2 regions of the Escherichia albertii genome follow, and region 1 is predicted to be linked to the other one. Evidence: predicted binding sites of a transcription regulator. Region 1 holds the regulator's gene; the other holds the start of a gene.
What was found. The regulator LexA, encoded in region 1, represses DNA repair genes until DNA is damaged. The targets are predictions, from matches to a motif close to TNCTGTATGTACATACAGNA.
Positions count from the first base shown of each region.

Region 2: the regulator LexA is predicted to act here: its motif matches at 4,945-4,964, upstream of sulA (SOS-induced cell division inhibitor SulA).

Region 1 is NZ_CP117568.1:3,330,946-3,338,648, forward strand. It holds gene malM (maltose operon protein MalM) at 1-435, shown strand, start outside; gene ubiC (chorismate lyase) at 614-1,111, shown strand; gene ubiA (4-hydroxybenzoate octaprenyltransferase) at 1,125-1,997, shown strand; gene plsB (glycerol-3-phosphate 1-O-acyltransferase PlsB) at 2,159-4,582, opposite strand; gene dgkA (diacylglycerol kinase) at 4,752-5,120, shown strand; gene lexA (transcriptional repressor LexA) at 5,230-5,838, shown strand; gene dinF (MATE family efflux transporter DinF) at 5,913-7,238, shown strand; gene PS053_RS16225 (CsbD family protein) at 7,354-7,563, shown strand; gene zur (zinc uptake transcriptional repressor Zur) at 7,604-7,703, opposite strand, start outside.
Region 2 is NZ_CP117568.1:80,523-88,225, forward strand. It holds gene PS053_RS00370 (AAA family ATPase) at 1-1,582, opposite strand, end outside; gene matP (macrodomain Ter protein MatP) at 1,768-2,220, shown strand; gene tnpA (IS200/IS605-like element IS200C family transposase) at 2,428-2,886, shown strand; gene ompA (porin OmpA) at 3,006-4,058, opposite strand; gene sulA (SOS-induced cell division inhibitor SulA) at 4,414-4,923, opposite strand; gene PS053_RS00395 (TfoX/Sxy family DNA transformation protein) at 5,141-5,770, shown strand; gene yccS (YccS family putative transporter) at 5,730-7,703, opposite strand, start outside.

The DNA.
Region 1 (7,703 bases):
ACCACCGAAAAAGATCTTCAACAGACGACCCAATTGCTTGACCCGGCAAAAGCGTATGCCAAAGGCGTCGGTAACTCGGTGCCGGATATTCCAGACCCGATTGCCCGTCACACCACTGATGGTTTGCTGAAACTGAAAGTGAAAAACAATTCCAGTTCCAGCGTACTGGTAGGGCCGTTATTTGGTTCTTCCGCTCCAGCTCCGGTTACGGTAGGTAACACGGCGGCACCTGCCGTGGCTGCACCAGCTCCGGCACCGGCGAAGAAAAGCGAACCAATGCTCAACGATACGGAAAGTTATTTTAATACTGCGATCAAAAATGCTGTCGCGAAGGGGGATGTTGATAAGGCGTTAAAGCTGCTTGATGAAGCCGAACGTCTGGGATCGACATCTGCCCGTTCCACCTTTATCAGCAGTGTAAAAGGCAAGGGGTAATTACGCTCCACAGTGCTGATTTTGCAACAACTGGTGCGTCTCCTGGCGCACCTTTTTTTCTTCTCCTGTGCCATTGTTGCGTTTTTGTTGCGCATTAGATCACTTAATTTGCTTTACTCCTCCCGTAAACGTTTTTCTGCGATACAATGCCTTTACGTTATGTAACGGAGAGTTCGGCATGTCACACCCTGCGTTAACGCAATTGCGTGCGCTGCGCTACTTTGAAGAGATCCCTGACCTGGACCCACAACAACTCGACTGGCTGTTACTGGAAGATTCCATGACGAAACGTTTTGAACAGCAGGGAAAAACGGTGAGCGTGACGATGATCCGCGAAGGGTTTGTCGACCAGAATGAAATCCCTGAAGAATTACCGCTGTTGCCGAAAGAGTCTCGTTACTGGTTACGTGAAATTTTGTTATGTGCCGATGAAGAACCCTGGCTTGCCGGGCGTACTGTCGTTCCTGCGTCGACGTTAAGCGGTCCCGAGCTGGCGTTGCGCAATCTGGGGAAAACGCCGTTAGGCCGTTATCTGTTTACTTCATCGACATTGACTCGGGACTTTATTGAGATAGGCCGTGATGCTGGATTGTGGGGGCGCCGTTCCCGCCTGCGATTAAGCGGTAAGCCGCTATTGCTGACTGAACTGTTTTTACCGGCATCACCGTTGTACTAAGAGGAAAAAAAATATGGAGTGGAGTCTGACGCAGAATAAGCTGCTGGCATTTCACCGCTTAATGCGTACGGATAAGCCAATTGGCGCGTTACTGCTGCTCTGGCCAACTTTGTGGGCGCTGTGGGTGGCGACGCCAGGCGTCCCCCAACTCTGGATTCTGGCGGTGTTTGTTGCCGGCGTCTGGTTGATGCGCGCTGCCGGATGTGTGGTGAATGATTATGCTGACCGTAAGTTTGATGGTCATGTTAAGCGCACGGCAAACCGACCACTTCCCAGCGGCGAGGTCTCGGAGAAAGAGGCGCGCACGTTGTTTGTGGTGCTGGTGCTGATTTCATTCTTACTGGTGCTGACGCTGAATACGATGACTATTCTGTTGTCGATTGCCGCGCTAGCGCTGGCGTGGGTTTACCCGTTTATGAAGCGTTACACCCATTTACCGCAAGTGGTGCTGGGCGCGGCGTTTGGTTGGTCGATTCCAATGGCTTTTGCTGCCGTTAGTGAATCAGTACCGCTAAGTTGCTGGTTGATGTTCCTTGCCAATATTTTCTGGGCGGTGGCCTACGACACGCAGTATGCGATGGTTGACCGGGACGACGACGTGAAGATTGGTATTAAGTCTACGGCGATCCTGTTTGGTCAATACGACAAATTGATTATTGGTATTTTGCAGATTGGCGTACTGGCGCTGATGGCGATAATCGGTGAGTTAAATGGCCTGGGCTGGGGATATTATGGGTCAATACTGGCGGCTGGCGCGTTGTTTGTTTATCAACAAAAACTGATTGCCAACCGCGAGCGTGAAGCCTGCTTTAAAGCGTTTATGAATAATAACTATGTGGGCCTGGTGTTGTTTTTAGGGCTGGCGATGAGTTACTGGCATTTCTGATGATGTGAAAAAGCCGGAGGAGCCTCCGGCTTTTTTGTCAGGGGAAAAATTGCCTGATGCGCTTCGCTTATCAGGCCTACCCGGTGAGTCACAATTTATTGGATTTTCAGGTCATAGTAGGCCGGATAAGGCGTTTCGCCGCATCCGGCAATTCTCACCGATTACGCCTCGCCCTGCGTCGCACTCTCAATCGTCAAACGCACATCGGACGTTATCAATTCCGCCAGCAACTGATACACCTTCATCGTCTCTGCCGGTTCGGCGTCACCGCTGTCGCTGATATATCCTTCATCGCGCAGCGTCAGCACCAGAGTACTGAACACGGCTTTGTCGAAGAATTCCGGCGCGTTGATGCCGTGCAGCACGGAGAGACGTTGCGCTACGGTACGGCTTTCTTTCTCCAGCGTGCTGCGGTTGATCGACGGGTTAGCGCTCAGCAGCCAGAAGGTAATTGCATAGCGTTGTAACGTTTCGCGCGCGCCGGCGGCCAGCAACTGAAGCGTGCGGGAATGCGCTGGATTGATATGCAACTCATCATTTTGCAGAGTAATCAACTCCTGACGCTGCATTTCATTCGCCAACGCATCAATAACGCCCGGCAACTCGTCGCGATCCCAGCGCAGGAACAACTCTGCTTTCAGCATTGGATACAGCACATTGACATGCTTCATCAACTCTTCGCGAGAAATTTGGCGATGTTGAGTCACAATCGCCGCCATCAGCGAAGGCAGAACCAACATATGTGCAATGTTGTTGCGATAGTAGGTCATCAACACCGCTTGTTCACGCGGCAGGATGATAATGTCGCCGATGGTATCTTTCTCAACTTCAAACTTGTTCATCTGCAGCGCGTGATCAATAAGTTCACTGGCGCTGGCTGAAGGCACCGTTGAGTCCGGGGAGTAAGGTACGTTGCGCATTAAATCGAGGTAGCAGTTGAGTTGCTCAGTCAACTGTTCGCGAGTGAGTGAACGCTGACGTGATGCCAGCAACGCAGTACAGCACAGGTTCATGGCGTTCGCCGCACCTGCGTTGTTAATACGTACCATCAGATCGGCAGCAATGTTATTGACCGTCGGCGTTAGCCAGGCCGGGCGCACGGCTTCAATGGGATCAATCGATTCACGCCAGTCTGGCACGTGCTGGTTGAGATAGGTCATCAACGGCATCGGCTCACCGAAATTGACGTATCCTTGACCGAGATTACGCAGCTTGCTTAAGCCGCGCAGCATCTGCGCTAGACTTTCTTTTTCTTTCGTCGCGCCGCGCAGTTCTTTAGCGTAAGTACCCACTTCCATTACGTGCTCATAACCGATGTAGATCGGGATTAACGTAATCGGACGTGTACCGCCACGCAACATCGCCTGAATGGTCATCGACAGCGTACCGGTTTTCGGATCCAACAAACGCCCCGTACGGGAACGACCGCCTTCCACAAAATATTCCACGGAATAACCACGGCTAAACAGTTCGCCGAGATACTCACGGAAAACAGTGGAATAGAGTTTATTGCCTTTAAAAGTACGGCGAATAAAGAACGCGCCCAGACGGCGGAAAATCGGCCCGGCAGGCCAGAAGTTCAGGTTGATCCCGGCAGCGATATGCGGCGGCACCAGCCCCTGGTGATACAACACATAAGAAAGCAGCAGATAGTCCATATGGCTACGGTGACATGGCACATACACCAGCTCATGACCGTCGTGGGCCAACTGGCGAACGCGTTCGGCGTTGTGGACGTTGATGCCCTGATAAAGCCGGTTCCAGGTGAAGCCCAGAATACGGTCGGTCAGACGGATCATCTCGTAAGAGAAGTTCGCTGCAATCTCTTCCATCAGCGCAATCGCGTTCTGCTGCGCTTTTTCATGAGAGATTTTTTTGCTACGCGCTTCATCTTCTACCGCTTTAGCAATCGCGCGAGAGGAGAGCAGTTTATTAAACAGATCCTGACGGGCGGGTAAGCGCGGGCCCACGGCAGCCAGACGCTGGCGGGCAAAGTGCATACGCGCCACGCGCGCCAGTTTTTGAGCGATGGTTTTATCCGTACCGTGCTCATCAGCCATGCGGCGCAGTGAAACCGATGGCGAGAAGCGCACAAAGCTGTCACGCCCCAGCCACAGTACGGCGAAAAACTTCTGCACGCCGTTGAGCATACGCAACGGCGGATTTACTTCACCTTTTTCGCGCCCCGGCGCGCGACCAAACATCACCGATACCGGCACCATTTGCACGTCCAGATTCGGATTGCTGCGGTGCAGATCGAGATAATCGTGGAACAGCTTAATGGACTCTTCTTTCGGCGTGTAATAAGTGAAAACACGCGGCCCGCCGTGAATAAACACGTAGCGCGGCAGCAGCGTACCGTCTATTTCCAGCGGCTCTAATGGGTCAGGCAGGTCGTGCGCCAGACACTGGGCGCGCAACGTCAGCAAATCCGCTTTTGAGTTGTACGGTAAAACGTACATAATTGGACGAGAGGTATCCAGTCCAAGTTCCGGGGCAGGATCCGCCGGAATAGACTTGCTTTTTACCAGGATGCTTAATGGTAAATTCAGTAATTTGTAGTAAATTCGTGGCCAGCCGGACATAAACGATGTAAAGCCTCTGGTTAATAATGCAAATGCGCGGCAAGGATAGCAGAAAGTCATGGGAAATTCTGTGGTATCTGCCCATGTTTCGCGCGGCGTTACGCTAACCCGAATCATCGGATTTAACGGTACACTGTATTGACGCTCATAATGTAAAAAGGTTCTTTTGATGGCCAATAATACCACTGGACTCACCCGAATTATCAAAGCCGCTGGCTATTCCTGGAAAGGCTTGCGCGCAGCATGGATTAACGAAGCGGCCTTCCGTCAGGAGGGCGTTGCGGTATTGTTGGCGGTGATCATCGCCTGCTGGCTGGACGTGGACGCGATTACCCGCGTGCTGCTTATTAGCTCCGTCATGCTGGTGATGATTGTAGAAATCCTTAATAGCGCCATCGAAGCGGTGGTTGACCGTATTGGTTCCGAATACCATGAACTTTCTGGACGGGCGAAAGATATGGGGTCCGCCGCAGTGCTGATCGCAATTATCGTCGCAGTGGCAACCTGGGTCATTCTGTTATGGTCACATTTTGGATAACCCTTCCAGAATTCGATAAATCTCTGGTTTATTGTGCAGTTTATGGTTCCAAAATCACCTTTTGCTGTATATACTCACAGCATAACTGTATATACACCCAGGGGGCGGAATGAAAGCGTTAACGGCCAGGCAGCAAGAGGTGTTTGATCTCATTCGTGATCACATCAGCCAGACAGGTATGCCGCCGACGCGTGCGGAAATCGCGCAGCGTTTGGGGTTCCGTTCCCCAAACGCGGCTGAAGAACATCTGAAGGCGCTGGCGCGCAAAGGTGTTATTGAAATTGTTTCCGGCGCATCGCGCGGGATTCGTCTGTTGCAGGAAGAGGAAGAAGGGTTGCCGCTGGTCGGTCGTGTGGCAGCCGGTGAGCCGCTTCTGGCGCAGCAGCATATTGAAGGTCATTATCAGGTCGATCCATCCCTGTTTAAGCCAAATGCTGATTTCCTGCTACGCGTGAGTGGGATGTCGATGAAAGATATCGGCATTATGGATGGCGATTTGCTGGCGGTGCATAAAACCCAGGATGTGCGTAATGGGCAGGTCGTTGTTGCACGCATCGATGACGAAGTTACCGTTAAGCGTTTGAAAAAACAGGGTAATAAAGTCGAGTTGTTGCCTGAAAACAGTGAGTTTAAACCCATTGTTGTCGATCTGCGTCAGCAGAGCTTCACCATTGAAGGGCTGGCTGTTGGAGTTATTCGCAACGGCGACTGGCTGTAATCATATCTCTCTGATACCGCGATGCGTCTGGCGTCGCGGTTTGTTTTTCAACTCCGTTCATCAGGCTTGTCGGCATGGCATTCCTCACTTCATCTGATAAAGCACTCTGGCATCTCGCCTTACCCATGATTTTCTCCAATATCACCGTTCCTTTGTTAGGGCTGGTTGATACGGCAGTTATTGGTCATCTTGATAGCCCGGTGTACCTGGGCGGCGTGGCGGTTGGCGCAACGGCGACCAGCTTTCTCTTTATGCTGTTGCTGTTTTTGCGCATGAGCACTACCGGACTTACTGCGCAGGCGTATGGCGCCAAAAACCCCCTGGCATTAGCGCGTGCGCTGATGCAGCCGCTATTGCTGGCATTAGGGGCTGGGGCATTAATTATTCTACTGCGCACACCAATTATCGATCTGGCGCTGCATATTGTCGGCGGCAGTGAAGCGGTGCTGGAACAGGCGCGTCGTTTCCTTGAAATTCGCTGGCTAAGCGCGCCGGCGTCGCTGGCAAATCTGGTGTTACTCGGCTGGCTGCTTGGCGTGCAATATGCCCGTGCGCCCGTTGTCCTGTTAGTCGTTGGCAACATTCTTAACATTGCTCTGGATGTCTGGCTGGTGATGGGGCTGCATATGAATGTCCAGGGAGCTGCGTTAGCGACGGTTCTTGCTGAATACGCGACGTTGCTGATCGGTTTGCTCATGGTGCGTAAAATCCTTCATTTACGGGGGATCTCCGTCGAAATGCTGAAAAACGCCTGGCGAGGAAACTTTCGCCGTTTGCTGGCGCTTAACCGTGACATTATGTTGCGCTCGTTGTTGCTGCAACTCTGTTTTGGTGCAATCACGGTGCTTGGCGCGCGACAGGGGAGCGATATTATCGCCGTCAACGCTGTCCTGATGACGCTGCTCACTTTTACCGCTTACGCGCTGGATGGTTTCGCTTATGCTGTTGAAGCGCATTCTGGTCAGGCATACGGCGCGCGTGACGGCAGTCAGCTATTGGATGTCTGGCGGGCAGCGTGTCGTCAGGCGGGGATCGTAGCGTTGCTGTTTTCCGTGGTTTATTGGCTGTCTGGTGAACACATTATCGCGTTATTGACTTCGTTAACTCAGATCCAACAACTGGCCGATCGCTACCTTATCTGGCTGGTGATTTTGCCGCTGGTGGGCGTCTGGTGTTATCTGCTGGACGGCATGTTCATTGGCGCAACGCGCGCCGCCGAAATGCGTAATAGTATGGCGGTGGCAGCAGCCGGTTTTGCGTTCACGCTACTCACATTGCCATGGCTGGGCAATCATGGGTTATGGTTGGCATTAACTGTCTTTCTGGCGTTGCGTGGGCTTTCTCTGGCGGTTATCTGGCGGCGTCACTGGCGCAACGGCACCTGGTTTTCCGCAACATAATGGTTAAAAATTCCGAATAAATAACCCGGAGCCAGATGCCTGACTACACTTAGTCCCACGTTTAGCAGAAAAGTGAACGTACTCTTATTCACCACCTAACGATGAGGACTTGAATATGAACAAAGACGAAGTCGGTGGTAACTGGAAACAGTTCAAAGGTAAAGTGAAAGAGCAATGGGGCAAGCTGACCGACGATGATATGACGGTCATTGAAGGTAAACGTGATCAGCTAGTGGGGAAAATCCAGGAGCGTTACGGTTATCAGAAAGAGCAGGCAGAAAAAGAGGTTGATCGCTGGGAAAAACGCAATGATTACCGCTGGTAATTAATCCCTCCTGCCTGACGTGTACAAGGACGTACATCGCTTAGCGTGATTTTTTTTTCATCGGAATAGAGTGGTCATGATGGCACTGTTCAGGATGACGACACGCTTCCACTTCCACACATGCCGCACAGAGTCCATGA
Region 2 (7,703 bases), 1.4 Mb from region 1:
AGATAGTGAATTTACCTTCCTCTACCGCCTTCACAAGTTCATTGTGAAGACTTAGATGGCGAACGTTAGCGGTAGGGATAATCACGCCTTGTTTACCGGTTAACTCACGCTGTTGGCAGATAGCGAAGAAACCTTCAATTTTCTCATTCAGGCCACCGACTGGCTGGGCGCGTCCAAACTGATCCACCGACCCGGTAATAGCAATACTTTGATTGACCGGGACATCGGCGAGGGCGCTGATCAGGGCGCAGAGTTCAGCCATTGAGGCGCTGTCACCGTCCACTTCGCTATATGATTGCTCAAACGTCAGCGAGGCCGAGAAGGGAATTTGTTGTTCAAGCTGCAGTTCCGACATCAGGAATGCCTGCATGATCATCATCCCTTTAGCGTGAATATTGCCGCCGAGCTCTGCTTTCCGCTCAATATCGGTAAATTCACCGTCGCCAATGTGTACAACACAACTAATACGAGAAGGCTCGCCAAAAGCGCGCGGATGTCCCGGAAATTCAACAACTGACAGGGCATTGATCTGCCCGACGCGTTCGCCTTCGGTTTCGATCAGGATCTGCTCCTGAAGAATTTCGTCTTGCATACGCTCAGCGAGGAAACCTTCGCGCCACTGTCGCTGTTGTAGCATTAAGTTTAGCTGTTCGCCGGTAAAGGTATCGCCTTCACACAGAGACGCGACTTCTTTGCACTGGCGAAGGATCCACTGCAGACTAAGCGGCAGCGTTTCTTGCTCACCGGTATAGCGGGCGGCTTCGCGGATAAGCACTGGCCAGGCATCAGCACCGGGCGCAGGCAGTTGGTTATGTTTAGCGGTAAAAGCAACCCAGCGACACCACTGGTTTACTGACTCGGCATCGACAATCTGCAGGGTATCTTCAAATTCGCTATAAATGACCTGCTCAGACAGATCCGGCTCCATCGCCTGAAAATCGGCCAGCGACTCGCGCTCGCCAACCAGAATGACTTTTAGCTTCAATGGCATTGAAGGAACGGAGACGGGGAGGGGACGAGACTCATCAAACGCGACCCAATCGAAGCGTTCACGGCTGACAATATTTTTCAGGCGCATCCACAGCAGAGGTTGTGCCAGCAGCGTGCGCAAAGAGATGATCAGAATGCCGCCATTTGCCTGATGTACCAGTCCCGGCTGTAAAGTAATGGCTCCATTAAACTGGCGCAGGCAGCCAAAGAGTTGTTCTGCCTCTACCCAATCAGCAGTGACGACTTGCGTTAATGTTGCAAAATTATCGTCAGTACTAACGGCATTACGTAACCGGATGGTGTGGCCGGAGATCTCATAGTGACCGCCCATCAGTTGGCCAGAGTCACCTTGTAGCGCGCTTGCAGCATCGGCAATGAGACTCAGGTACTCGGGCTCTTCCGGCGCCTTCGCCAGCATAAAAGAGGATGAAGCTCGAGTGTGCAGTAACTGTTCCAGCGCAAATTGCAGCCGCGGTTGAGTTTCGCTGAATAAAGGATCGTTTTCGTCAATAAAATGTGGCTGTGCAAATACTTCCTGATAACTTTCGGTATCAGGGATTAAGTCACGCCATGCAAGTTTCGTAATGGTCAAAGTTGATGTTTTTTAGTCTGTTGTCAAAGGTGCGATTATACCGTAACCGGCACTGCAGCACACGTAGAAAGCGTCGACAAAAGTTTTTGTATGCGCGCTAAAGTGCACAGGATAGAGATTCTTTTCATCACGCAGGTAAAAAGCTGATATTCTGTAAAGAGTTACACGGTAACATTGAGATCGCTATGAAATATCAACAACTTGAAAATCTTGAAAGTGGTTGGAAATGGAAGTATCTGGTGAAGAAGCACCGTGAAGGTGAGCTTATCACCCGGTACATCGAAGCCAGTGCCGCCCAGGAAGCCGTCGATGTGTTGCTATCGCTGGAGAACGAACCTGTGCTCGTAAATGGCTGGATTGACCAGCATATGAACCCGGAGCTGATCAATCGCATGAAGCAGACCATTCGAGCCAGACGAAAACGCCACTTTAACGCAGAACATCAGCATACGCGCAAGAAATCTATCGATTTGGAATTCATGGTCTGGCAACGTCTGGCTGGTCTTGCACAACGCCGCGGTAAAACGCTTTCCGAAACGATTGTCCAGCTGATTGAAGATGCGGAAAACAAAGAGAAATATGCAAATAAAATGTCTTCGCTAAAGCAAGATTTGCAGGCTCTACTGGGTAAGGAATAACCGACGAAAGTTATTTACTTTACTAAAGATGAAAAAAAACCCCGCGACAGCGGGGTTTTTTATTGTGCACAGAAAACCCCCAGCTAGGCTGGGGGTTCTGGAAAGCTTTCAGCTTTGAGCCAGTTATTAAAACCCCTTTTGATTTGTTAAAACACCTTGCGGTCTGGCAACTGCAAGTGTCAAACAAGAAATCAAAAGGGGGTCCCAATGGGGAACGAAAAGAGCTTAGCGCACACCCGATGGAACTGTAAATATCACATAGTTTTTGCGCCAAAATACCGAAGACAGGTGTTCTACAGAGAGAAGCGTAGAGCAATAGGCAGTATTTTGAGAAAGCTGTGTGAGTGGAAAAGCGTACGGATTCTGGAAGCTGAATGCTGTGCAGATCATATCCATATGCTTGTGGAGATCCCGCCCAAAATGAGCGTATCCGGCTTTATGGGATATCTGAAAGGGAAAAGCAGTCTGATGCTTTACGAGCAGTTTGGGGATTTGAAATTCAAATACAGGAACAGGGAGTTCTGGTGCAGAGGGTACTACGTCGATACGGTGGGTAAGAACACGGCGAAGATACAGGATTACATAAAGCACCAGCTTGAAGAGGATAAAATGGGAGAGCAGTTATCGATTCCCTATCCGGGCAGCCCGTTTACGGGCCGTAAGTAAGGAAGTTGGATGCAAATGTCAGATCGTGTGCGCCTGTTAGGGCGCGGCTGGTAAGAGAGCCTTACAGGCGCATTTGAAAAACCTCCGGCTATGCCGGAGGATATTTATTAGACGAGAACTTAAGCCTGCGGCTGAGTTACAACGTCTTTGATGCCTTTAACTTCGATCTCTACGCGACGATCCGGAGCCAGGCAGTCGATCAGTGCAGCGCGCTGTTTCACGTTGTCACAGGTGTTGCCAGTAACCGGGTTGGATTCGCCCATACCACGTGCGGAGATCTTGTCAGATGGGATACCTTTAGAGATCAGGTAATCAACGACGGACTGAGCACGACGCTCGGACAGACCCTGGTTGTAAGCGTCAGAACCGATACGGTCGGTGTAACCCAGAACAACTACGGAACCGTCTTTCGGATCCAGGTTGCTCAGCTGGCTGTACAGCTGATCCAGAGCAGCCTGACCTTCCGGTTTCAGGGTTGCTTTGTTGAAGTTGAACAGAACGTCAGACTTCAGAGTGAAGTGCTTGGTCTGTACTTCTGGAGCTGGAGCCGGAGCCGGAGCAACTACCGGAGCTGCTTCGCCCTGACCGAAACGATAGGAAACACCCAAGCTCAGCAGGCCGTTGTCCGGGCGAGTGCCGATGGTGTGAGCGTCACCGATGTTGTTGGTCCACTGGTATTCCAGACGGGTAGCGATTTCAGGAGTGATCGCGTACTCAACACCGCCAGCGAAGACCGGAGAAACGCCGGTGTCGTGGTCTTTAAAGGAAGCGCCACCAGGTACGTTAGCCTTGGTGTCTGCACGCCATACCATACCACCCAGACGAGTGTAGACGTCCAGATCGTCAGTGATTGGGTAACCCAGTTTAGCGGTCAGCTGAACGCCCTGAGCTTTGTATGCGCCATTGATGTTGTCGCCTTTGTACGGCATACGACCTAACCAGTCGTAACCCATTTCAAAGCCAACATACGGGTTAACCTGGTAACCACCAAAAGCACCTGCACCCAGTTGGTTTTCGTGGGTCGGACCATTGTTGTCGATGAAACCAGTGTCATGGAACTGGGACCAGCCCAGTTTAGCACCAGTGTACCAGGTGTTATCTTTCGGAGCGGCCTGCGCTACGGTAGCGAAACCAGCCAGTGCCACTGCAATCGCGATAGCTGTCTTTTTCATTTTTTGCGCCTCGTTATCATCCAAAATACGCCATGAATATCTCCAACGAGATAACACGGTTAAATCCTTCACCGGGGATCTGCTCAATATTAACTCTACCGATATCTTCGGCTTATGCCGAGCACCCCTGGCGATGTAAAGTCTACAACGTAGTTGAAAACTTACAAGTGTGAACTCCGTCAGGCATATGAAAAAAAAGACTTGTATAAGGTGCGTTTAACCTATTTTGTAAAAGAGCCATTGAGAAGAAAAATCGCGGAAACCGCTTCAGACAAGCCTCCGCACGGAAAATTAGTCACGACAGAAAGCATCCAGTGTGTGATAAAAAAAGTTCCAGGATTAATCCTAAATTTACTTAATGATACAAATTAGAATGAATTTTTAACCCGGAAAGTTGTCTCGTGGCGTGAGAAGAGGCACTTATCGGACGCATAATAAACCCCATTGCATTACCTTCGTTGGCAGCATCAACCAGCTCAGCATGCTCTTCTTCGGTCAGATCATCTGACAACCAACCGATCACCACACTGTAATTTCCTGTACGTAAAGCGCGAACCATTGACTCCACGGTGTGGCAAGGGGCAAGCTGACTCATCTGCATCACTTTAGTTAAGGGTAATCCAGCGGACTGAAACCACTCACGGCTTAGTTTTTGTTGCGGAGTTAACCAGAGCTGCCAACGCGATTGCTGACCGAGCTGCTGTAATAATGGTAAAAGCAGGAGTTGTGTCATCATGGGCTGATCTTCGCGATAGACAACTTCACTGATAAGCCCGGCTGTAGTGTTTTCCGTAGAGACACGCGCAATTTTACTTGCTGCGGATGAGAACGACGAAGAACGATGTGCATAGCCTGAAGTGTACATAATCAATCCAGCCCTGTGAGTTACTGTATGAATATACAGTACATCCAGCGACAACAAAGATCAACCCTATTTTCGGAAAGAGCCTCGCAATTTTTGTCGATGGTGACCCGAAAACTTAAATTAATCTTGCCCCTTGAGAATAAGTTGCCTATTTTCGTACTTAACGGATCCGTTAACGTGAATTATTCGTTTATGTTATGATTTTAAAAGGAATTTTATGAAAAGCCTCTCCTATAAGCGGATCTATAAGTCACAAGAATACCTTGCAACGTTAGGCACCATTGAATATCGATCGCTGTTTGGCAGTTACAGTTTGACGGTTAACGATACGGTATTTGCGATGGTTGCTGATGGTGAGTTGTATCTACGGGCTTGTGAACAAAGCGTACAGTACTGTGTAAAATATCCGCCAGTCTGGCTGACATATAAAAAGTGCGGCCGACCCGTGACTCTCAATTACTACCGGGTTGATGAAAGTCTATGGCGTAACCAACAGAAATTAGTTCGCTTGTCGAAATATTCCCTGGATGCTGCGCTGAAAGAGAAATGTACGCGCAACAATCTCCAGCGACTGAAAGATTTGCCGAATATGTCTTATCACCTGGAGTCGATTCTCGGTGAAGTGGGGATCAAGGATGTGCGGACTTTACGGATCCTTGGCGCAAAGATGTGCTGGTTGCGACTACGTCAGCATAATAGCCAGGTGACGGAGAAGATCTTATTCATGCTTGAAGGCGCAATTATTGATATTCATGAAGCAGCGCTCCCGGTGGCACGCCGCCAGGAGCTTGCTGAATGGGCTGAATCTATTGTGCCGAAACCGGAGTTTCCGACGGAACCTGAGTAATCCTGCGCTGCAGGCGACCAATTTCTGGCAACAATGCAATCAATAATCCAATTTGCTGTATGACCAGAGGTTCCTTGCTGTCTGCCCGTGGTTCAAGTTGCAGCATACGCTGCTTCAGGCCAGCTAATGCCAGATTGACGCGTTCTTCATCGGCAGGCTGATGATGTAGCGCGTCATCAACGTAACATACCGCGTCATCAAGAAACGCGAGGATTTGAGGATTAGTTAACTGTTCACGGTGAGCGCCGAGGGCAGAAATGTAGCTGGTGAATGTATGGTTGAGGCACAGTAAACGGAACGCGGCCTCGCGGATTTGCGGTGTGGCGTTCGGTTCACTGGACATATTCGATACCACAGAAGCCAGTTCGGCATCACGATTGTGAGCATCACGACGGGCGATACGATACGCCAGACGGTTATCGCGTCCCTGATGATATTGCTCAAGAATAGCGTCAAGATAACGGCAGTTAGCGTCAGTCGCACGCTCGAGCATCCGCGGTAGATTACGAAAACGCCAGTCTGGCCAGATATAGCTCACTGCTGCCCAGGCTATGGCGCAACCGATCAGCGTATCAACCACGCGAGGCAGCGCAACTTCAAAACCTTCGCCCAACAGGTTGAAGCACAGCAGAACCAACAGGGTGATGAACATAGTTGCATGCGCATATTGCACGTTGCGGAAAGCAAAAAAGAGCACGCCTGTAATGACCAGTAGTACCAGTTGTCCTTCCAGCGACGGAACAAACCACAGCACCGGGATGCCGATCGCAATACCTACCAGCGTGCCGATAATCCTTAATTTCAGGCGATGGCGCGTAGCGTTATAGTTTGGCTGGCAGACGAACAGGCTGGTCAGCAGGATCCAGTAGCCGTGGTTTATTCCTGTTATTTGAATGATGGCGTAGCCGACGCATAAGACCAGTGACATCCTGACCGCGTGACGGAAGAGGGCGGATTCCGGCGTAAAGTTACGGCTAAGACGCAGCCAGATATCACTTAGCCCGTGCGGGCTGTCGTCAGCAAGCTGGTTATCGGTATCGTTATGCGGCATTGCCTGGGCTTGCTCTGATTCAATCGTCGCCAGTTGAGCATCAATGGCGCGTAAGTTTGTCAGCAGAAATCCCAGTGCTTTTAGCAAATCAATCGGCGCGCCGTTATTGCGCATCCGCTCAAGCGCGGCGTCAATATGAGTGAAGGCGCGTTCAAAATGCGGATCGTGTTGATAAGGCTGGCGTAGCAAAATACAGCGTGACAGTTGCTGGCAAGCCTGGCCCTGCATCGACATCAGTCGCTGAAAGCGAAACAATACATCGCTGTGGCGAAAATGTTCGCGCAGCGTCTGGTACTGAATATGCGAAGAGCTGGCGCGCTCGTGGATATCTTGCGCCACAAAGTAGTAATGCAGAGTGCGTCGTGTTCCCCGTTGACCACGATCGCCACGTAGTCGCGTCAACAACGAGAGCTTTGTCTGATTCAGCGTTGCCATTAGTTGCCCGTTGGCAAGCGCTAAATCGTACAATGGCGCCTGGCTTTCATCTTCAATATCTGGATCAAACATGCGCGACTTGAGTTCCAGATATCGCGCAAGTTGTTCATAGCAACGCGCCAGGTTGTCCTGCAGCGGGCGGACAGGGAACAGTAGGTGACCGATAAGCGTCAGAACGTTGTACCAGATGGCACCGGCAAGTAGATATATCGGCTGCTGATACCAGTGTTCATACAGCGACGTACCCAGCATCGTGTAAATGGCGATGAGCAATGCGCCAAAAGCGATAGTCGCGTAGCGTTGACCCAGACCCCCGAGCAAAATAAAGCCGCTGGTGGAGAGCGTTAAGCCGATGGCAAACAGCCAGGGCCAGGGAAAAAGGAGTTCTACCGAGGCCGAAGCGATAAAAAAGCAGAACAGCGTAATGATGAGGTTACGCAGACGCCC